Regions from separate parts of the Lacrimispora sanguinis genome, predicted to be linked through region 3. Evidence: a T-box and tRNA genes for the amino acid it is inferred to sense, from the RefSeq annotation. Region 3 holds a T-box; the other regions hold tRNA genes.
The links. A T-box is a leader RNA that pairs with one kind of tRNA and senses whether it is charged. The one in region 3 lies ahead of ACHZES_RS00635 (valine--tRNA ligase), so its partner is inferred to be a tRNA-Val.

Region 1: it encodes a tRNA-Val, which carries the amino acid that the T-box ahead of ACHZES_RS00635 (valine--tRNA ligase) is inferred to sense. The anticodon was not compared.
Region 2: it encodes a tRNA-Val, which carries the amino acid that the T-box ahead of ACHZES_RS00635 (valine--tRNA ligase) is inferred to sense. The anticodon was not compared.

The regions. Positions count from the first base shown of each region.
Region 1 is NZ_CP173277.1:1,599,292-1,606,528, forward strand. Features, by position in the region: gene ACHZES_RS07465 (type II secretion system F family protein) at 1-196, opposite strand, end outside; gene ACHZES_RS07470 (transglutaminase family protein) at 225-1,208, opposite strand; gene rlmB (23S rRNA (guanosine(2251)-2'-O)-methyltransferase RlmB) at 1,228-1,965, opposite strand; gene ACHZES_RS07480 (Mini-ribonuclease 3) at 1,962-2,420, opposite strand; gene cysS (cysteine--tRNA ligase) at 2,405-3,808, opposite strand; gene ispF (2-C-methyl-D-erythritol 2,4-cyclodiphosphate synthase) at 3,829-4,371, opposite strand; gene ACHZES_RS07495 (diacylglycerol kinase family protein) at 4,456-5,382, opposite strand; tRNA gene ACHZES_RS07500 (tRNA-Met) at 5,518-5,591, opposite strand; tRNA gene ACHZES_RS07505 (tRNA-Val) at 5,629-5,701, opposite strand; gene ACHZES_RS07510 (LysR substrate-binding domain-containing protein) at 5,875-6,756, opposite strand; gene ACHZES_RS07515 (YeiH family protein) at 6,877-7,237, shown strand, end outside.
Region 2 is NZ_CP173277.1:1,248,327-1,255,563, reverse strand. Features, by position in the region: gene ACHZES_RS05870 (hypothetical protein) at 1-93, shown strand, start outside; gene ACHZES_RS05865 (MBL fold metallo-hydrolase) at 299-1,060, shown strand; gene ACHZES_RS05860 (SagB/ThcOx family dehydrogenase) at 1,255-2,037, shown strand; gene ACHZES_RS05855 (GNAT family N-acetyltransferase) at 2,186-2,638, shown strand; gene ACHZES_RS05850 (hypothetical protein) at 2,850-2,918, opposite strand; tRNA gene ACHZES_RS05845 (tRNA-Val) at 3,187-3,260, opposite strand; tRNA gene ACHZES_RS05840 (tRNA-Ala) at 3,267-3,339, opposite strand; gene ACHZES_RS05835 (2-hydroxyacid dehydrogenase) at 3,431-4,378, opposite strand; gene ACHZES_RS05830 (aldo/keto reductase) at 4,562-5,653, opposite strand; gene ACHZES_RS05825 (NAD-dependent epimerase/dehydratase family protein) at 5,694-6,617, opposite strand; gene ACHZES_RS05820 (AraC family transcriptional regulator) at 6,632-7,237, opposite strand, start outside.
Region 3 is NZ_CP173277.1:137,795-145,031, reverse strand. Features, by position in the region: gene ACHZES_RS00635 (valine--tRNA ligase) at 1-2,138, opposite strand, end outside; T-box leader at 2,291-2,515, opposite strand; gene ACHZES_RS00630 (ABC transporter ATP-binding protein) at 2,632-3,354, opposite strand; gene ACHZES_RS00625 (ABC transporter ATP-binding protein) at 3,358-4,110, opposite strand; gene ACHZES_RS00620 (branched-chain amino acid ABC transporter permease) at 4,112-5,056, opposite strand; gene ACHZES_RS00615 (branched-chain amino acid ABC transporter permease) at 5,074-5,949, opposite strand; gene ACHZES_RS00610 (ABC transporter substrate-binding protein) at 6,039-7,237, opposite strand, start outside.

The DNA of each region.
Region 1 (7,237 bases), 1.5 Mb from region 3:
TTGAGAAAGGAACCCCAAGCTCAGCCTCTTCTGCCATCTGCTTAAGAATTTGTTTCTCTTCCTCCCATACAGAATCCTCCGCCATAACAGACAATCCCTCATCAAGAGGGATCGCCGAATGGAGAAGAATTGATATTTGAAGGCAGAAAGCGGAAAGTTCCCTTGCGGAATATCGCTTTTTCGCTTTCATTTTCATCTGTCGTATCTCCTTTTAATGAAGTTCTTTAGTATGTATATTTCGCCTTATAATTGGAACTGTTTGTGATATATTGCTGTATGGACGGATCACTGCCTCCGGAGGATGCAAATGTTGGGTCCATAAGCTTCCAGTCATATCCGTCAAAATAGATGATATTATCCACCCAGCCCTGGCCTTCAATATAAACATTGACCCATGCATGATAAAGGCTGCCTGTATAGCCCACCACAAGCTTTGTGGGGATATTCTGGGAACGCAGCATGGCAGTCATAACTGCCGCATAATCAAAACAGATTCCCTTTTTCTGAGACAGCACCTGATCTACATCAGGCAGATAGCCGGACTGGACAGAGCTTGCCAGTGCCGTATCATAGGTAAAATTCTTTACAACAAAGTTATAAACATTGGTGACTACACCAATGGCATCAGGTGCGGAAGCCGCAAGCTCCTCCCCCTTTTTTACCACCGCACTTCCGGAAGTAAAGTTCACATACTGATTGGGGTATAGAAACGGCTCAAACTGATCTGATAGTGTTACCTTGATATCGCTGCTGGATTTTATGGCGTACTGGTTCCCCTGTACCTGTTCTAAAACCCGGACCGTATAGTTTCCGTTTCCTTCTGTAAGAGGAAATACCTCATAGGAAGATCTGGCATTTAAATCATAGGAATAAGTCTCGCCTCCGTTTTTTATGACCTGTACTTTTATCTTGGATGAATTACCGCTATACTGGACCATCACATAGCCATGACTGGCGTTTGATGCATCCACCAATGCCGTACCGTTTCCATAGGTAACCGTTCCCGGAGCCTGAGGGGTTCTCACATTGCTCCCGGAAGGTTTTGAATAAAGAGGAACTGCTTCATCCTCGATGCTCACTACGGTCTTCCACTCAATACTTTCCTCTGTACTGTCTGCCGCAGCAATATTACTGCCAGAAACAAATCCGCCAAAAGAAAACAGGATCGCTGCGCAAGCAGCCGCCATAACCGTACCATTCTTATTTATGATCATCACTCCTCATCTATTATCCCAAACGTTGTCTTACAATCTCATAAGCCAGCACACCTGCCGCTACAGAAGCATTTAGAGAATCAATATCCCCCTTCATGGGTATGGATGCCACCATGTCACAGGTTTCTTTGATCAATTTTCCTACGCCGCTTCCTTCGCTGCCGATTACAAGGCCGATCGGCCCTTTTAAGTTAACCCGGTACATCACATCTCCATCCATATCGGCACAGACAAACCACATTCCCTTTTTCTTTAATTCTTCCATGGTCGCTGTGAGATTGGTAACTTTAGCAACAGGTGTATAATTAAGCGCCCCTGCCGATGTCTTTGCAACGGTTGCAGTAAGACCAACAGCCCGGCGCTTAGGGATGATAACCCCGTGGGCTCCTGCTAAATTTGCCGTACGGATGATCGCTCCCAGATTGTGAGGGTCTTCAATTCCGTCTAACAGAAAGAGGAAAGGAGGTTCTCCCTTTTCTTCCGCCGCCTTTAGCATATCTTCCACCTCTGCATATTCATAAGCTGCAGCATGGGCAATCACGCCCTGGTGATGCCCTTCTTCAGACATCTGGTCCAGGCGCTCTCGTTCTACAAAATTAATGATGGTGTCTTTCTTTTTTGCTTCCCTGATAATGGACTGGATGGGGCCATCCTGGACTCCCTTTTGCACATACAGCTTATCAATGGTTTTTCCGGAACGGAATGCCTCCAACACGGCATTCCTTCCCTCTATGGTAAATTCCTCTATCATTCCAGTTCTCCTATTCGTTCAAGTCCTCTTCCTACCAGGGTGACCAGACGGTCTAAATTGCCATTTAAATACAGGTAACCGCACAGGGCTTCAAATCCGGTAGCAGTCCTGTAATCGGCAACAGTTGCGTGTTTTGCGGTTGTCACAGATTTCGCATTGCGTCCCCGCTTGTATGTTGCCACCTCTTCCGGAGTTAAGTCCTCGTCTTCAAGAAGCCGGCGGATAATCTCCGCCTGCGCTCCTGCGTTCACCAGCCTTGCACTCTTCTTATGCATATTATTCACCTGAGTGCTTCCATGGTTCATCACCTTTGTCCGCACGATCAGTTCATAAACCGCATCGCCGATATAGGCGAGTGCCAGCGGGGAATAGGTTTTCACATCCACTTCTTTTAGTTTTAACGTATCCTTAAAAAAATCAGAAAACGCTTCCACTGATGTTATATTCTCTTCCATTTTACACCTTCCCTGGTGTCCTCCAGAACAATGCCCTTTTCTAAAAGTTTTCCGCGGATTTCATCGGCAAGGGCAAAATTCTTGTCTTTTCTGGCCTGCTGCCTGCCTGCGATCATGGTTTCAATTTCGTCATCCAGGATCTCTTCTTCCTTTTCCGTAATGATTCCAAGAACATCGCACAGCCTTTCGATGCTTTCCTTTAAATAAGTTACATATTCTTTGGAGCTGTCTTCATTTGTGGTGGAATTGCTTAATTTTACCAGCTCAAAAACAGCGGAAATGGCATCTGCCGTATTAAAGTCGTCATCCATGGCAGCCTCATATTTAGAAACCAGCTCCTGTACGGCATTTTTGTCTTCATGATCAAGAAATTTTTCTGTCTTTGCAGAAGCTTCCAGATCCTTTAATTTATCAATTGCAGTTAAAATTCTTTCTAATCCGTTCTTTGATGACTCCATCAATTCGGCGCTGAAATTAATAGGGCTTCTGTAATGAGCACTCAGCATAAAGAAACGCAGAACTTGTAAGTCATATTTTTCACTGATTTCTCTGACAGTGAAAAAATTGCCCAGAGACTTGGACATCTTTTTATTGTCAATGTTTAAGAAACCATTGTGCATCCAGTATTTTGCGAATTCTTTTCCATTGGCAGCCTCACTCTGGGCGATCTCGTTCTCATGATGAGGAAAGATTAAGTCTTCTCCTCCTGCATGGATATCGATCTGATCTCCAAGATATTTCCTGGACATTACGGAACACTCAATATGCCAGCCAGGCCGTCCTTCGCACCATGGAGATTCCCAGTAAGGCTCTCCTTCCTTTTTCGGCTTCCAGAGCACGAAATCGGTGGGATCCTCTTTTCCGTCTTCACCGGTCACCTTAATCTCACGGAAACCAGACTGCAGATCATCCAGATTCTTATGGGACAGCTTTCCATATTCCTCAAAGGAACTGGTACGGAAATAAACCGTTCCATCTTTCGCCGCATAGGCATGACCGGAAGCAACAAGCTTTTGGATCATTTCCAGCATACCGCATATTTCCTCTGTTGCTAACGGGCTTTTGGTTGCCGGCTTTACATTCAGCCCTTCCATATCCTTTTTGCATTCATCAATATAGCGCTTAGAAATGGTGTCCGCATCTACGCCCTCTTCAATGGCCTTTTTAATGATCTTATCATCAATATCGGTAAAGTTTGAAACAAAGTTTACCTCATAGCCCTTATATTCAAAATATCTCCGAACCGTATCAAATACGATGATGGGTCTTGCGTTTCCAATGTGAATATAATTGTAAACCGTTGGCCCGCAAACATACATCCGAACCTTTCCAGGCTCCAGGGAAACGAATTCCTCTTTTTGTCTGGATAATGTATTATAAATTTTCATAGTCTCTTCCTTTCCTCTTCTTATTTCCCGCAGCCTCCGCAGCAGCCTTTGCAATCAGCAGCCATGATCCTGTCGTCATAACAGTAATCGTTCATGGAGGTTAACAGAACTATGGCCTGTGAGGATATCCCCTCTCCCATTCCGGTAAAGCCAAGTCCTTCTTCTGTAGTAGCTTTTACATTGACCTTTCCTTCGGTCAGTTTCAAGGCCTCCTCAATGTTTTGTGCCATAGACCGCCGATAGGGAAGAAGCTTTGGTTTTTGAGCGATGACCGTAGCATCGATGTTCTCGATCACATATCCCTGTTCTTCCAAAAGTCCGCCTACGTGCTTTAAAAGTTCAATGCTTGACACTCCTTTATACTTGGGATCCGTATCCGGGAAATGTTCTCCGATATCTCCCAGAGCTGCCGCACCTAAAAGAGCATCTATCACTGCATGGACCAGCACATCTGCGTCAGAATGGCCCAGAAGTCCCTTTTCATAAGGAACCTTTACGCCGCCAAGAATCAAATCTCTTCCTTCTGCTAATTTATGCACATCATATCCCTGTCCAATCCTCATAATTCTCCCTTTCCTCTTTCCTGCCCATGGTATTTGGGCATAATGGTATACCCGCAGGGTGTTTCTTCTATAATATATACATTTCTATACAATCATACGCAACTTTTTGCCAATACAACGAAGCTGTACATCGTTTTGACAAAAACAGCTTTCTCCATCTACATGAACTGCCATTGGACGATCCATATGAATCATAATCTCCTCGCAGGTATAAAACCTGACGCCTCTGTGTAAGGACTTTCTTCCCATAAGGGCACGAATCAGCACAGGGATCAGCTTCCTTTTATTCCCGCTGTTCATGACACAAACAGATAACTGTCCATCTTCAAAGTTTGCTTCCGGCGCAAATTTAAAACCGCCGCCCTCGTAGGGGTGGATGTGGACGGATATAAAATAAGCGTGCCCAAACTCAATCTTCTGGACCCCGTTAAGGAGAATATAACCTTTTGAGGGCTTGGCAAGAATCAGCTGTTTGATTCCTATGAGAAGATAGGTGAGCTTCCCAATGCAAAGCTTACGGAACAGTCCCTTTGACTTTGAATATAAGATGTTATGACAAACGGCCGCATCCATTCCAATCCCTGCGCTAACCATAAAACGGCGGTGGGCTATTTCCCCATCACCATAAGATAAAACTCCGTAATCCATGAGTTTATAATATTTTGGATGCAATATTTTCTTTAAGCAACGGACCGGATTCTTAGGAAGTTTTAAGCTTCTTGCCAGATCATTACCGGATCCGGCAGGAATATACCCAAATGTAACAGAACCGCAAAAGCAAAGCCCATCCAGGATTTCATTTACAGTTCCGTCTCCACCTACTCCTATGATAACGCTTGATTCTCTGCAGCCTTCTGTCAGTTCCCTGGCAAACCGATTGGCATCCCCAGGCTTTTCCGTAAGAAATGCCTGATATTCCACATGACTGGCTTTTAACACTTGTTCTAATCTTTTCCAAACGTTTCTTCCCCGTCCGCCGCGTGAGTTCGGGTTTACAATAAAATAGTACATGGAATCCCTCCACCTTTTACTATTTGTAAGTATATCATAAAACAGAAAAAATGAATATAAGAAAATAGAAAAAGGAATCCGCATCTGTCGAAATATGAAAAACCCTGTAATTTTTCAATTACAGGGTTTTAATCGTAGCGGAAGGGAGATTCGAACTCTCGACACCACGGGTATGAACCGTGTGCTCTGGCCAACTGAGCTATTCCGCCATATTCAATTCTACAGATAAGTGTTTTTACTTATCAATGGGACCTACAGGGCTCGAACCTGTGACCCTCTGCTTGTAAGGCAGATGCTCTCCCAGCTGAGCTAAGATCCCAGTACTTTTCTAGGTCAGGAGCTTGTTTTTTTCTTTCGTTCCCGACTGCTTCATTAGTATAATATTAATTGTATTAATTGTCAACACTTTTTTGTCAATTTTTTTCATTTTTTCCTGTCTCTTTTAAAAACCTTGATTTTCCGGGAATTTCCACCTTTTTTCACCCCCTGCCTTTATTCTCCATGGAGGATATCAAACAGCTCCTGATAATAGGATTTATAAATACTTCCCTTTCTCCATATGAATGTAAAATCATGGGTCAGCTGAAAATCTTCCAATTCAATCCTTTTTAAAACACCCCTGTCTAACTCTTCCTTAACAGCAGCTTCATATAAAAAAGTAACACCCTGCCCTTTTGCCACCATTTTCTTCATGGCGCCAATGTTGCTGATTTCCATTATATTTGGAAAGTCATGGAGCAATAAATTCTTCCCTTCCAGGTAACGTTCAAAGACATACCTGGTTCCGGAGCCAGGTTCCCGGATAAAGAGTCTTTCCCCAAGAAGATCCTCCACTTTTATAATCTCCCTGCAAAACTTATAATCAGGTGCACAAACAGCCGCAAACGGCTCTGTAGTAAAAACCAGAAAGTCGTATTCCTTTTTCTGGAAAAATCCCTCCACCAGAGCAAATTCAATCTCGCCGTCATTCAATTTTCCAAGCAGCTCTCTGGTATCCCCAACTACCATCTGAACCTTTGTCCCAGGATAAACATGAAGATATCTCGTCAGTGCTTCTGGCATCACATACTCTCCTATAGTCATGGTAGCACCAAACACCAGCCTTCCGACTATTCCTGTTTGCTGCTCCATGATCTTCTTCAAATGCAGTTCATCGTCCTTCATGGTTATGGCAGCGGATAAAAAGACTTTTCCCGCCTCCGTCAGATTCACTTTTTTTCCATTGTATTCAAACAATCTGACTCCATATCGGTTCTCTAAATAATGGATATGATGGGATACCGCAGGTTGGGTGATATGAAGTTCACTAGCTGCCTTTGTAAAGTTCATATAACGGCACACCGCTAAAAAAGTATCGATCCGAAAGTCCAGCATGAGATATATTCCCCCTTTCATTGCTTCAATAACCATAACATACTTTTATGATATTATAAATATAAATAATTTTATTTTATTATTATTTTCAAATATAATAAAGCCAAATCAAAAAGGAGGATTTTACTCATGAAAAAATACGCCTCAGGCGTTCTACTCTGCCTTATTATATCCGCTCCCGCATGGTTTTTAGGAAAAGCCTTTCCAGTCATCGGCGGCCCTGTGTTTGCGATCCTTATCGGCATGGCAATGGCCCCCTTTGTAAAAGGGAAGGATTTTTTACGTCCAGGAGTGACTTTTACTTCAAAAAAAATCCTGCAATATGCTGTGATTGTCCTTGGATTCTCCATGAACCTTGCCACAGTTGTTCAAAAGGGAAGGGAAGCCCTACCGATCATCCTGGCAACCATCACCACGTCTCTGGTGATTGCATTCATTCTGTCCCGGGCATTGAAGCTTCCCGGCAAAACTTCTATCTTAA
Region 2 (7,237 bases), 1.1 Mb from region 3:
TATGTTCAGCTTAATGACCGGCTATATTTTAGTAAGCAAGCAGTTGATGATTGGTTTGCTGAACAGAGTAAACAACAACTTCGCGTAAATTAAACTTATTGTAGTAATCATGGACTGCTAACGATCCGGATAATTAAATTCTTCATGTAAGCTGAACTTAAAATCCGCTTTTTATTTTAGTAATAGAATGTTTTACGTATCTAGTATCTCTGAATTTTGAAAGCTTAATATTAATAGCTATTAAGTATGGTGATTTAAACAAATTATTTTTGTAACACAGCGAAAAGGAGGAATTAAGATGGAAGACTGGTTTACATTCGATAAAATTGATACAGGTACTCACATTATCAGCGAATACCGCCATTGGGAGGAAACACACTGCTACCTTCTTGAAGGTGAAGAACGATGTTTGCTCATTGATACCGGGCTTGGCATCAGTAACATTTCCGAAGAAGTGAACAAGCTTACAGATAAACCAGTGACTGCCGTAGCAACGCATATCCATTGGGATCATATCGGTGGGCATGAATACTACCAGGATTTCTATGCGCATGAGGCGGAACTAAACTGGCTGAATGGCGAATTTCCACTGACAATGAATACTATCCGGAAAATGGTCATAGACCGATGTGATTTACCGGAGGGTTATGATGTCAACACTTACAAGTTCTTTCAGGGAATGCCTACAAGGATACTAAAAGATGGTGATATCATCGATCTAGGAGGGCGCAAGATTACTGTACTACATACGCCGGGACATTCTCCAGGGCATCTGTGTTTTTGGGAGCTACAACGTGGGTATTTATTTACTGGTGACCTTGTTTACAAGGATACGCTGTTTGCGTATTACCCTTCCACCGATCCGCAGGCATATCTCGCATCGCTTGAAAAGATAGCGGCACTGCCCGTGAAAAAAGTATTTCCGGCTCATCATAGTCTGGATATACAGCCGGAGATTCTAAGCCGTATGCGAGACGCTTTTCTCCAGTTGAAAGTCGATGGTAACCTTCATCATGGTGGCGGTACCTTTGATTACGGCGATTGGGCTGTTTGGCTGTGATATATTTTTTATTATTGTACATGTAAGTAACGTATGATGCTCTTAATGTGTAGCCTTAAAAATGAATATACAAAGAAAGCTACTTTAAGTTAGTAGTTATTTTATAAAATTAAAAATATATTGAAAGTGAAATTTGAATGAGTTGGTAAGAATGAGCAACGTGGAGTTTTTGATGATTATAAGGAGAACATAATATGGATAATTTTAATGATAATCGTGCATTTATGAAAAGTGGATTTGATCTTCCTGAACGTGAATTTACATCTGATCAAGAGCGTGGAATGCCACCACCAAGTGCTACGAAAACAATCGATGATACATTAAAAGTCATCGAACTTCCAACAGTAGATAAAAATATCGTTAAGAATAATGATTTATACACTTGCTTTAACAATCGTAGAAGTAGACGAAATTATAAAGATACACCAATTACATTAGAAGAATTGTCATTTTTGTTGTGGTCAACTCAAGGTGTGCAAAAAGTTATACCTGCATACAAAAATACAGGTCATATAACACTACGTCCAGTTCCTTCGGCAGGTGGAAGACATTCTAGTGAGACATATCTTGCAATCAATAATGTAGAAGGTCTGGAAAAAGGCATTTATATTTATATGCCCATAGAACATAAACTTGCTTTCATTCAGCATGTTGATAGTTTACCAGAGAAACTTGCTTATGCATATGGTGGAGAAGGTTATGAAAACGAATCCAAGTGGTTTGGGCGAGCACCCGTTGTATTTCTATGGTCTTGCATTCCATATCGTGGAGAATGGCGATACCATTGTGAGGCTCACCGATTAATGTTGTTGGATATTGGACATATATGTCAAAATTTATATCTAGCAGCTGAAGGAATCGGATGTGGCACTTGTGCAATTGCGGCGTATGTACAAGAGGCCTTTGATGAATTACTTGGCATAGATGGTATTAATGAATATGTCGTTTACCTTGCTGCTGTGGGTAAAGTAGAATAAATGAAAGCTAAATATATACTGCCAATGAAGTATGTATCGGTGATTTCCAGGCCTTGCCCTTTAGTTAATGTAGGTAATAAATTATTTAATTAAATAACTATTTTAAAGATTTATTGTATTTATACGAGATCAGTAAGGAGCGCTTGTAATGAGTGATATTGTGATTAGAAGAGCTATGCAAGAAGACATGAATAGAATTATTGAAATGGAGATAGAAGTTTTTACTGATGAGCAAGGGATACCTGCAGCATTACAAGGAATATCTGATGAAAAAAGCCCAATATGGTGGTGTGCCACATTAGATGAAAATATCATAGGTGCTGTAGCAGCATGGAAAGAGAATGGTCAATTACATTGGGGGCGCTTTATTGTTCAAAAAGAATTTAGAGGACAACAGTTAGGGCGCAAATTGGCAAAACATTCATTTGATGACTTATTTTCATCTGAAATAGATGAGATTTACATGGAAGCCAGAGAAACAACTGTAAAAATAGTTTCAAATATAGGTGGCCATATTTTAGGTGATCCAGTCCCATTTTTTGAAGGTACTGTCACACCAATGATTTTGAAACGCAGCGATTATAATAGCGATTTTTATTAAAACTATAATAAAAATATCATTATATTACGAAAAACAGTAAATGCGTTTTGCGAAACTAATAAGAAGACGATAGATTATTCACTATCGTCTTTCTTTGCGTCTTGTTGCATTTTATCAACATATAAGAGAAGCCGGCTGACTGTTGGATCGTCTGAAACAATAATGTCGTTTGGGGTACATTTAAGTACTTTACATATTCCTTCTAGTATTTCTAGCTTATTGACTCGCCTTTATATATATTTGTAATGGTTTGATATGTAATACCGATACGTTTTGCCAATTCATATCTGGTAATTCCACTTTCATCAAGTTCACAGTTATGCCATTACACCACCATCGGAAACAAGAAAAGACAAGCGGTGGCAGACGTATGTTCTCGATGAAACAAGTCCAACTGGAAGATTGTTAAAAACAAGAACGGAAGAAGAACTGTATAAAAGGCTATCAAAAATGCATTCTGATATTTGATGTATTCAAGTGTATTCAAATGGCTAAAATAAAACACCTCAAAACCCTATATAAATCAAGGATCTTGAGGCGTATACGACTGGAAGTAATGGGGCTCGAACCCATGGCCTTTCGCGTGTGAGGCGAACGCTCATCCCAGCTGAGCTATACTTCCATCACATGGAGATAGCGAGACTCGAACTCGTGACCTATGCGTTGCGAACGCATCGCTCTCCCAGCTGAGCTATATCCCCATGTCTAAATTATAGCACGAAGATTCTGAATTACAAGTATTTTTTATACAAAAGAGACAAAAAATACCATATTTTTTATCCGGCCTTTATTCTAAAGAATGATGTTTGACTGGCGGCCTTCCAGCCAGTTTTTGATGTTGTCAAAAACGATTTTTGCCCGGGCATCCATGGATTGTACTGAGGCAAAAGCCACGTGTGGGGTAACGATGGTATTCTTGCTTTTGAGAAGCGGATGATTTAAATCAAGGGGAGGCTCTGTTTCGAAGACATCGATTCCAGCACCGGAAAGATAACCATTATTTAACGCTTCTGCCAAGGCTTCAGAATCTACCACAGGACCTCTTGCAGCATTGATTAAGTATGCACCCTTTTTCATTTTTGCAATGGTGTCACGGTTTATTAAATGGCGGGATTCATCGTTTAAAGGACAATGGAGACTTACAATGTCAGAACGGGATAACAGTTCATCAAGGGATACGAATTCAATAAATGAAGGCTCGTTTCCGGTCAGGCGCCGTTTGTATCCCAGAACCTTACAGCCAAAGGCGGAACAGAGTTCAGCAGTCCTTGTACCGATAGCTCCGGTCCCTATGATTCCTACGGTTTTTCCCATAATTTCACAGCCTACCAGGCCATCCTTGGTTTTCCCATCCCTGCACCGGGCTTCTACCTGGGGAACATTACGAAGAAGGGAGAGCATGAGGCAGATCGTAAGCTCCGCCACGGCCTCGGTGGAGTATCCGGCTGCATTGCTGACTTTGATCCCTTTTGATTTTGCTGCTTCCAAGTCTACGTGATCAACCCCTGTAAATGCAACATCTATAAATTTTAAATGCTCACAAGCAGATATAACCTGCCCGGACAGAGGCATATTGGCAATCATGATAACATCTGCCTGTTTGGCCCGTTGGATTTGGACTTCAGGGTCCGTATCCTTCGGATAAGAGGTGAAGCTGTGGCCGGCATCCGTCAGCGGTTTTGCGTATTCATTCAAAAGGCTGTCCGGAATGCCCAGGGATTCTAATAATACGATATTCATAGGTATCACTCCAATCATTGCACGAAATTACAGGACCGCAGTAAGCGCAGTCCTGCAATCTCTATTATAGCACTGATTGAAGGATTAAAAAAGAAGGGATTCGGTGAATGTGGCGAATCCCTGACCTTTTGTTGATACAGAGATAAAATAATCCGGCAGCCTGTATGGCAGGCTGCCGGTATTTTATCCAGCTATTTCAGCAAGTCTCTTTATAATGGGCAGATGCTGTGTGCACAGCTTCTCACATTTGCCGCACTTGATACAGTCTCCGGCAGAGTCTTTTGATATCTGCCAGTGACCTTTCAGGCGATCATACATATCATTTCCCAGCAGCTTCATGTTGTAGGCATCCATGAATTTGGGGATATCGATGTCTTTCGGACAATGCTTGCAGTATGCGCAGCCGGTGCAGAGGTCGTTGATGATCATGCCCTTATTTTCATATTCTTCATAGATTTCAGCAGCAGGCCGTTCAACTAAATTTCCCACGGCTTTCACGGCATCATCTACATGTTCCTTTGTGGTGCAGCCTGCGAGAGTGATTGTTATCTCTTTGTGGGATGCCACAAAGTTTAATGCGGCCTGTGCCACGGTAAGGTCGGTTCCTTCTGTCAGATAGCGGAATGTATCTGGATTACCAGGTATAAGACCGCCTCCCAGAGGATTCATAACTACGACGCCCATACCATTGTCATAGGCAGCTTTGATGCCGGTCTGGCGGAACCGGTAGTTGAGTGCATTGTATCCAATGAGCATTCCCTTAAATAGATCGGAAGCTACGGCAGTTTCGAGTTCGTTGCCCTGCATATGGGATGAAAACACTATATTGCGAATCAGCCCTTCTGCTTTGGCTTTCTCAAAGAATGAGTAAAGGATTTCTACCTGTTCGGAAAAAGACTCCAGATTCAATACGCACCATAAATGATAAAAATCAAGATAATCCACCTTTAACCGGCTTAATGTGGTTTCCAGTCTCCTTCGAAAATCTGCTTCTGTGTAGCTGCCGCCCACAGTGCCTAAGTTAGTCTTTGAAGAAATATAGTAACTGTCTCTGGGAAGCTGTGAAAGGGCGATTCCTGTGATGATCTCGCTTTTATCGTCGCAGTAGAAAGGAGCAGTATCAAAATAGTTGATGCCTTTTTCATGGGCATACAATGCAACTTCCGCGCATTTTTCAAGATTACCTGATTTGACATCATCAGAGTCATACCGCATACATCCCATGCCGATGGCGGAGACCTTCATATCGGTGTTTCCATATTGTTTGTAATACATAGAATACCTCCAGAATTTATTCGTGGGTTCAGAATGAGTTTTAAAGATAACCGAGTGATTTTAAGTGTATTTTTAATCCTGTCTCAAGGGAAGTATCAGGCAATCGCACTCCCGCCTCCCGAAGGGCTGACAGATCATAGATCCGATGGCATAGATGGCCGCTGTACTCCGGGTGTTCTTCGAAATATCCTGCCAGCGGGATTTCCTTAATGTTCACGTCCCTGTCTAACAGCTGCCCAATGATCTCGTAATATCTGCGGTTCTCCACGGCTTTCGGTCCCCCGATACAGAAAATATGGTTATAAGTACCTTGTTTTTCTGCACAGTCGAGCATGGCGTTTGCCAGATCGTCCACAAATATGGGCTGCGTAAGATAGATTCCGCCGCCTACAAGAGATATGGACTCCTTATCCAGGATGAGTTGGGGCAATTCCTTCTGTCTGCTGTGCTCCGGGTAACACCCTATGAGAAAACCAGGTCCATAAATATGTCCGGGACGGAAGAGTGTAACGGCTAAGGAGGTGCTGCCGAAGTTGTTGATAAAGATATGCTCCATGCGGCGTTTATTGCCCGCATAAGTAAGCGTTTCGGGCTCGCCTTCTTCCTCGACGAAATATCCGTCTTCTTTCTGCGGAGTATCTTTTCTTAAGGGATCATACACGGAATCCGTGGAAATCACGACCAGACGTTTTGTGATTCCTGGAAATACATTTAAATCCTGCAAGGCGTGTTTTTCATTCATGCAAATGCAGTCAAAGACAATGTCCCAGTTCGTATCCGCTTCTAAAATTGTTTTTTTAAAATTATCAGTATCGTTTCGGTCGGCCTTCAGAAGATGGATTCCGTCACCTAAGGGACGCTGCCCTCTGGTAACTGCCCAAACTTCATATTCATCTTTCGCCAGTGCAGCCAGACGGCCGCTTAAGCCTCCGCTTCCTCCGATAATCAGTGCTTTCTTCTTCATACGGAATCTCCTCTTTATTTGAATATCTCTATATTTTTCTTTCTTTCCGGCGGGAGCAGCTTTGAAGGCGGGATCCCCTTTTTTTCTTTAAATAGTTTTGAGAAATAATAAATATCGGAAAATCCACTTTGGAGCGCCGCATCGCCCACGTTGGCTTCACCGCTTCTCAGTATATTTTCCGCATGGTTTAAACGCAATGAGATTAGGTACTGTTTAAATGTCATGCCTAATGCCTTTTTAAACAGATTTCCGTAATACACCGGATGGATATGGAACAGACTGGCCATGGTATCGATGCTTACATCTTCTGCAAAATGAGTGCTCATATAGCGGATGCTGTTGATGATACGGATGTCCTTACTGCTGATCCGGTTCTCATTGAAAAGAAGATCCAGTATGTGGTAGAGAATGAGGCACATGCTGGCCCGTACCTTTAGTTTATAACCGAACTCACGCTTAATCCATTCTTCGTGGATCTCATGAAAGCAGGATATGAGTGGGGGAACATTGCCAATATGGCTGATGAGGTTAATGGGCAGGGAGATATCGTTGCCTTTTTGATCTGTGAGGAAAAGATTTGTGGAGTAACATTCCATTAAATCCTCCGGGACACTGACTGC
Region 3 (7,237 bases):
TACTCCGGCCAGCTGGAAATCATAATGGATTCCTCTTCGTCCTGAAGATTGCAAAAGATTTCCTCGGTGAGGAACGGCATATAAGGATGAAGAAGCTTTAAAGAGTTAATAAGCACTGTTTTCAGCGTCCAGATGGCAGCCGCTTTTGTCTGATCCTTATCATCCCATAACCTTGGTTTCACCATCTCGATATACCAGTCGCAGAATTCCTCCCAGATAAAATCATAAACCTTTTGAAGAGCAATTCCAAGCTCATACTTATCCAGGTTCTCCGTTACATCCTTAGCAAGGGTGTTCGCCTTGGACAGGATCCATTTGTCCGCAATGGTAAGTTCAGAAAGCGCTGCCTTTGCATCCGGTGCTTTTTCAATATTCATCATAATGAAGCGGGAAGCATTCCAAACTTTATTGGCAAAGTTTCTGCTGGCTTCCACCCGCTCCCAATAGAAACGCATGTCATTGCCGGGCGCATTTCCGGTGATCAGGGTCATTCGCAGAGCATCGGCTCCGTACTTTTCAATAACCTCCAGAGGATCGATTCCGTTTCCTAAGGATTTACTCATCTTGCGGCCTTCCGAATCTCTTACCAGACCGTGCATCAGCACCGTGTGGAAAGGAAGCTTACCGGTCTGCTCGATTCCGGAAAATACCATTCGGATTACCCAGAAGAAGATAATGTCGTAGCCAGTAACCAGCACATCGGTTGGGTAGAAGTATTCTAAGTCCTCTGTTTTTTCCGGCCAGCCTAAAGTGGAGAATGGCCAGAGAGCAGAAGAAAACCAGGTATCAAGGGTATCCTCATCCTGAGTTAAATGGGTTCCTCCGCATTTCGGGCATACTGTGGGAATTTCTTTTGACACGATGATCTCTCCGCACTGGTCACAATAATATGCCGGGATGCGGTGTCCCCACCAAAGCTGTCTGGAAATACACCAGTCACGGATATTGTCAAGCCAGTGAAGATAGGTCTTATCAAATCTCTCCGGAACGAATTTCAGTTCTCCTGATTTTAAAGCCTCAATTGCCGGCTTTGCCATCTCTTCCATCTTGACAAACCACTGCTGCTTAACCAAAGGCTCTACAGTGGTCTTACAGCGGTCATGGATCCCTACCGCATGGGCATGGGGAGCAACCTTTACCAGAAGCCCCAGCTCTTCAAGGTCCTTTACAATGGTTTTTCTGGCCTCATAGCGTTCCATACCATGATATTTGCTGCCAGGAAGGTTGATGGTGGCATCGTCATTCATGACATTGATTTCAGGAAGATCGTGTCTCTTTCCAACCTCAAAGTCATTGGGGTCGTGGGCCGGGGTAATCTTCACACAGCCGGTACCAAATTCTTTGTCCACATAAGAATCTGCTACTACCGGTATCTGGCGGCCGGTAAGGGGAAGCTCTAACATCTTGCCGATAAGGTCCTGATAGCGCTCATCTTCCGGGTTCACTGCTACTGCAGTATCTCCAAGAAGGGTTTCCGGCCTGGTAGTTGCAATCTCCACAAATCTGTCTTCTTCTCCTACGATAGGGTAATTAATATGCCAGAAGAAGCCGTTCTGGTCCTCATGCAGCACTTCCGCATCAGAAATGGAAGTCTGGCAAACCGGACACCAGTTTACAATACGGGAACCTTTATAAATATAACCTTTTTCATAGAGCCGGATAAAAACTTCCTGAACGGCTGCGGAACAGCCTTCATCCATGGTAAAACGCTCTCTGTCCCAATCGGCAGAAGATCCCAGTTTATGAAGCTGGTTGATGATCCGACCGCCATAATCTTTTCTCCAGTCCCAGCATTTTTCCAGGAAGCCTTCCCTGCCCAGTTCTTCTTTTTCAATTCCCTGCTTCTTTAAGCTCTCGATAACCTTAACTTCCGTTGCAATAGCCGCATGGTCTGTGCCTGGCTGCCACAGGGCTTCGAATCCCTGCATCCGCTTATAGCGGATCAAAATATCCTGCATGGCATTGTCTAAGGCATGCCCCATATGAAGCTGCCCTGTGATATTGGGCGGCGGCATGATAATGGTAAAGGGCTTTTTATCCTTATTTGGTTCTGCATGAAAATACTTTTTATCCAGCCATTTCTCATAAAGCTTGCCTTCAATCCCTGCCGGATTATAGGTCTTCTCCAATTCTTTCATCATGTTCTCCTTCCTGCTGACCGCCATATATTCCGGGCTAATCAGTATGCCCTATGACGGAATTGCGCTTCCAAAGCGGAGCGCTTTGTATAACTGGAAATTCCAAAGAGATTTCCCCGTATACAAAAAAAAGCCCCTTGCATCGTTGGGATGCAAAGGGCGAATTAACGCGGTACCACCTTTGTTCATATGGTATATCCTACCATATCTCATATAGCCTATAACGCAGCCACACGTGAAAGCCTACTGAATTACAAAATTTCAGCCTTCCGGTTCAGAAGCTACCTTCCGCATACACTACCTTAACCGTCTTTCAGCCGGTGAACGGTTTTCTCTTTCAGGGTTATAAGCGTACTCCTCTTCTTCTCTACCTTTTTCCTTATTCCTGCCCATGCTTTTGGGGCATATAGGGTATACCCACAGGATATTTCCTTATACCTTGTAATGATAGTGTTTTTTTATGGTTTTGTCAAGTACAATACTCTTAGCAATTTTAATCTTCTCCCAGATATGCTTTTTTAACCTCTTCATTACTGGCAAGATTCTTACAGGTATCTTCCATAACAATCTGTCCGTTCTGGACCACATATCCCCGGTCTGCAGTCTCTAAAGCAATTTTAGAGTTCTGCTCTACAAACATAATCGTCATACCGGTATTACGAATCCGGACAATCGCTTCAAAGATTTCTCTGATTACCAGCGGTGCCAGTCCCAGGGAAGGCTCGTCTAAGAGCAGCAGCTTCGGTTTTCCAAGCAACGCTCTTCCGATTGCAAGCATCTGCTGCTCTCCTCCGCTGAGTGTTCCGCCCAACTGTTCCATTCTTTCCCGCAGACGGGGAAACAATGTATAAATTTCTTCCAGTTCTTTTTTTACATTATCCATATCCTTACGGGTATAAGCACCTACCAGCAAATTTTCCCGGACAGTCAGCTTTGAAAAGATGTGACGTCCCTCTAAAACCTGGCAAAGTCCCAGTGAAGTGATCTTATTACCGGGCATCTTCTGGATATTTTTACCGTTAAAGATAATTTCGCCTTTCACTCCGGAGGCGTCCGTTAGTCCGGAAATCGTCCGAAGAGTCGTCGTTTTCCCAGCTCCATTGGCCCCGATCAGGGTTACAATCTCACCTTCATTAATATAGAGATTGACATCCTTTACCACATGGATATTCCCATATGAATAATTCAAATTCTTTACTTCCAGCAATGGCGCCATAGATTAATCCTCCCCTAAATAAGCTGCAATTACTTCCGGATTATTCTGAATCTGGACAGGCGTACCCTCCGCCAGCTTCTTGCCGTAGTTAAGAACAAATATATAATCCGTAATTCCCATCATCAGTTTCATATCGTGCTCAATCATTAGAATTGTCACGCCCAGATTCTGGATCTTGCGCAGAATTTCAAACAGCTCCTCTTTCTCCTTGGAGTTCATTCCTGCTGCCGGTTCATCTAGGAGCAGGAGCTTAGGATTGCTGGCCAGAGCCCGGACAATCTCCAACAGACGCTGTTTCCCGTAGGATAAAGAACCGGACATCTCATAAGCATTGCCCCGAAGCCCTACAAAATCCAGCCAGTCCAATGCCTTCTCAAGCACTTCCTTCTCTTCCTCCCTCTGACCCTTTGTGCCCAGTATGGCGGAAAAATATCCTGATTTCATCTTGGGGTGCAGCCCTACCATTACATTTTCCACAACTGTCATCTTCCGGAATAAATTGATAACCTGATAGGTTCTGGACATCCCGATGTGATTGATCTCAAAGCATTTTTTCCCATTGAGCTTCACACCATCAAATACAATCTCTCCCTCATTGGGTGTATAGACACCGCTGATCAGGTTGAAAAAGGTCGTCTTTCCAGCTCCGTTCGGTCCGATCAGGCCATTGATCGTGCCTTGTTTAATCGTAAGGGATACATTATTTACGGCTGTCAGCCCGCCAAAGCGCAAGGTAACATCTTTTACTGTCAGCATATCAGCTTACCACCCTTCTTTTATCAATCTGTTTTTTAATGATGCCATAGATTCCGCCCGGCATCAGCAAAATAACGACTAACAACATAAATCCATAGATCAGCATCTGATACCGCTCAGCGAAACGAAGTCCTTCATTCAATAGGAGAACGGCTGCAGCTCCCATAATCGGTCCGCTTAAGGAAGCAGTACCGCCAAAAAGAAGCATCGTTAAGAACATAACAGACTGTCTGTTGGAAAATGTCTCCGGGCTGATAAAACGTACATAGTGTGCATACATGGAACCGGCAAAGGCCGTATAAAAAGCACTGGTAGCAAAGGCAATAATCTTGTACCGCTTCACATCAATTCCCATTCCGTCCGCAGCATGGGAATTTTCTCGAATGGCTAAAAAAGCACGTCCTTCCTTGGATTTCACCAGCCGGTGCTTCATCAGTAAAAAGCCACATACACATACCAGTGCAAAGTAATAAAATCTGGTATTAGTACTGATCTTGAAACCCAATAAATTGATAGAATCGGTATAGAAGCCGGTAAAGTTACCTGTGATTCCTCCCGGTGACTGGGCTACTAACTGGTAAACAATCTCTCCGAATGCTACCGTTGCCAGTGAAAGAAAGTGAAAAACCAGCTTAGAAGCCGGATAAGCAAGCAACGCACCGATCAGTGTGGCAAGCACAGCCGCAATCACCATGGTCAACAGAATCGGCAGATGCAGATATTTGTGCAGAAGCGCCGAACCATAAGCACCAATAGCGAAAAAAGCAGCATGTCCCATTGAGATCTGCCCGCAGTATCCAAACACCAGGTCAAGCCCGGAAATTGCAATAATGTAAATTCCAATAAATCCGCAGATTAAAATTCCGTAATTAAAATTCCGAAACAGCAGCGGAACCAGCAGAAGCAGAACTGCAAGCAGAATTTTTGAAACTGATTTTAATTTCATTCCCATTTCCCCCTTCTTTAGTCTGTAAGCGCCTGCTCATTGAAAAGACCCGTAGGCTTAACAAACAGGAACAAAAGCAGCACTGAATAGGATATAATATCCTTATAAGCAGAAGAGATGTACGCGGAAGTACAGGTCTCTACAAGTCCAAGCAGAATACCTCCCACAATTGCGCCATACATATTTCCAAAACCGCCGATTACCGCACTGGAAAATCCTTTTCTTCCGATGATAGCTCCTAACATGGTATAAACGCCGTAAATAGGCCCAAGTAAGATTCCGCCTGTTGCCGCGACACCGGCAGATAAGCCCCAGGTTACGCCAGTGCTGAAGGAAACATTGATTCCGCAGGCCCGTGCCGCTGTTGCATCCATGGCGGCCGCACGCATCGCCGTACCAAAACGGGTATATTTCATAAATATATGTAATGCCACCATACATACCAGGCTCATCAGAATACAAAATAATGCTTCCGGCTGTACTTTAACTCCAAGCACGCCTACCAGCGGAATCGGGAAAATCTGCGGAAATGACAGTGTCTGTGTTCCCCAGATTAACATCGCCGCATTTTGGATTATATAGGATATAGCGATGGTTGCAAGTACAATATAAACCGGTAAAACATGATTTTTAAGCAGTGTACGAATTATGGCCTTTTCCAGAAACAGGCCCAGAAAGAACATACACAATACCACACACACCAGAGAAATTACAAAGGGAAGCTTAAAAATTCCATAAAAGCTATAACCAAGAAACGCTCCCAAAGTCAACATATCTCCCTGGGCAAAGCTCATAAGCCCGGACGCTTTATAAATCAGACTGTATCCCAGTGCAATAAGCCCGTACACGCAGCCGATCACAAGCCCTGATATTACTACCTGTATTAACATCATTATCATCCTTCCTGATTAAAATGATCGGCAAAAGAGCCCGGTACAAACCTGAACCGGACTCTTCCACCGGATATGTATATCAATGTCTGTTACTTTCCTGCCTTGAATGCCTCAAATCCGCCGTCACCTACCCATTTATCCAGTACAGTATACTTCTCATCGGCAATTACATAGCTGTTGCAGGAATGTAATCCTTCGCCGTCTCCACCGGTATAATCAAAGGTGCCACCAAGCCCCTCTAATCCGCTTATGCTCTTAATCCCTGCCATAATTGCTTCAGGATCGGTGCTTCCGGCATTCTTAATTCCCTCAGCTAAAACCTTTACCGCATCATATCCTCTCATTGCACCTTCATGATATGGAAGAGCGCCGTATTTGGCTTCATACTTAACGATAAATTCCTTCATGTTAGGAATATCACATTCATCTACCGTTTTGTATGATATGTAAGGATAAGCAAAAATCCAGCCGTTAGCCGCGGAACCGGCTACTCTTAAGCTGTCTGCCTGGAACAGTTCCTTATTAAAGCACAGTCCTTCAAAACCAAACTGACGAAGCTGCTTTGCGATAATCGGCTGCACATTGGCATAGGATGCCGCATAGATTGCATCCGGCTTTGTGTTGATGAGCTTTGCTGCCTGTCCGGAGAAATCTGTGTCTCCATCTACATAAGTTTCTGTTGTAGTAACCGTAATTCCTACCGCTTCCGCCTCTGCTTTCATAGAGCCGGCTGCCTTTTTGGAAGAATCATCCTGACCGGAGAAGATCGCCAGGGAATGAACGTCCAAATCTACCATGTTCTGAGCCAGAATCTTCATAACATAATCGCTGTTTAGAGATGATCTTACGATATAATCCCAGCCGTTCTCCATAAAGGACGGGCTTAATCCGATTCCAATCGTCGGGATCTTTGCGTCATTTAACAGCGCACCCTGAGCCATCTGGCAGGTACTAAGTAATGGCCCGATTACTGCATCCACCTTGTCTACTTCTACCATCTTATTGGCAATCTTAACAGCCTCTTCCGGTGAACCCTGGTCATCGTAAGTAACCAGCTTGATTGTCTGTCCGTTTAAGCCGCCTTCCGCATTCAGTTCTTCAACCGCCAGCATGATTCCGTTTAGAGTTGCCTGGGCTGCCTGGGCATTCACGCCGGTTAAAGGCTGTGGGGAGCCAAGAATAAATTCGCCGCCTGCACTGGCCGCCCCAGCAGTCGTTTCAGCAGATGCGCCTGCAGCCGTCTGAGATGCCGCAGCAGCGGTTGTGGTTTCAGTGGAACTCTGCCCTG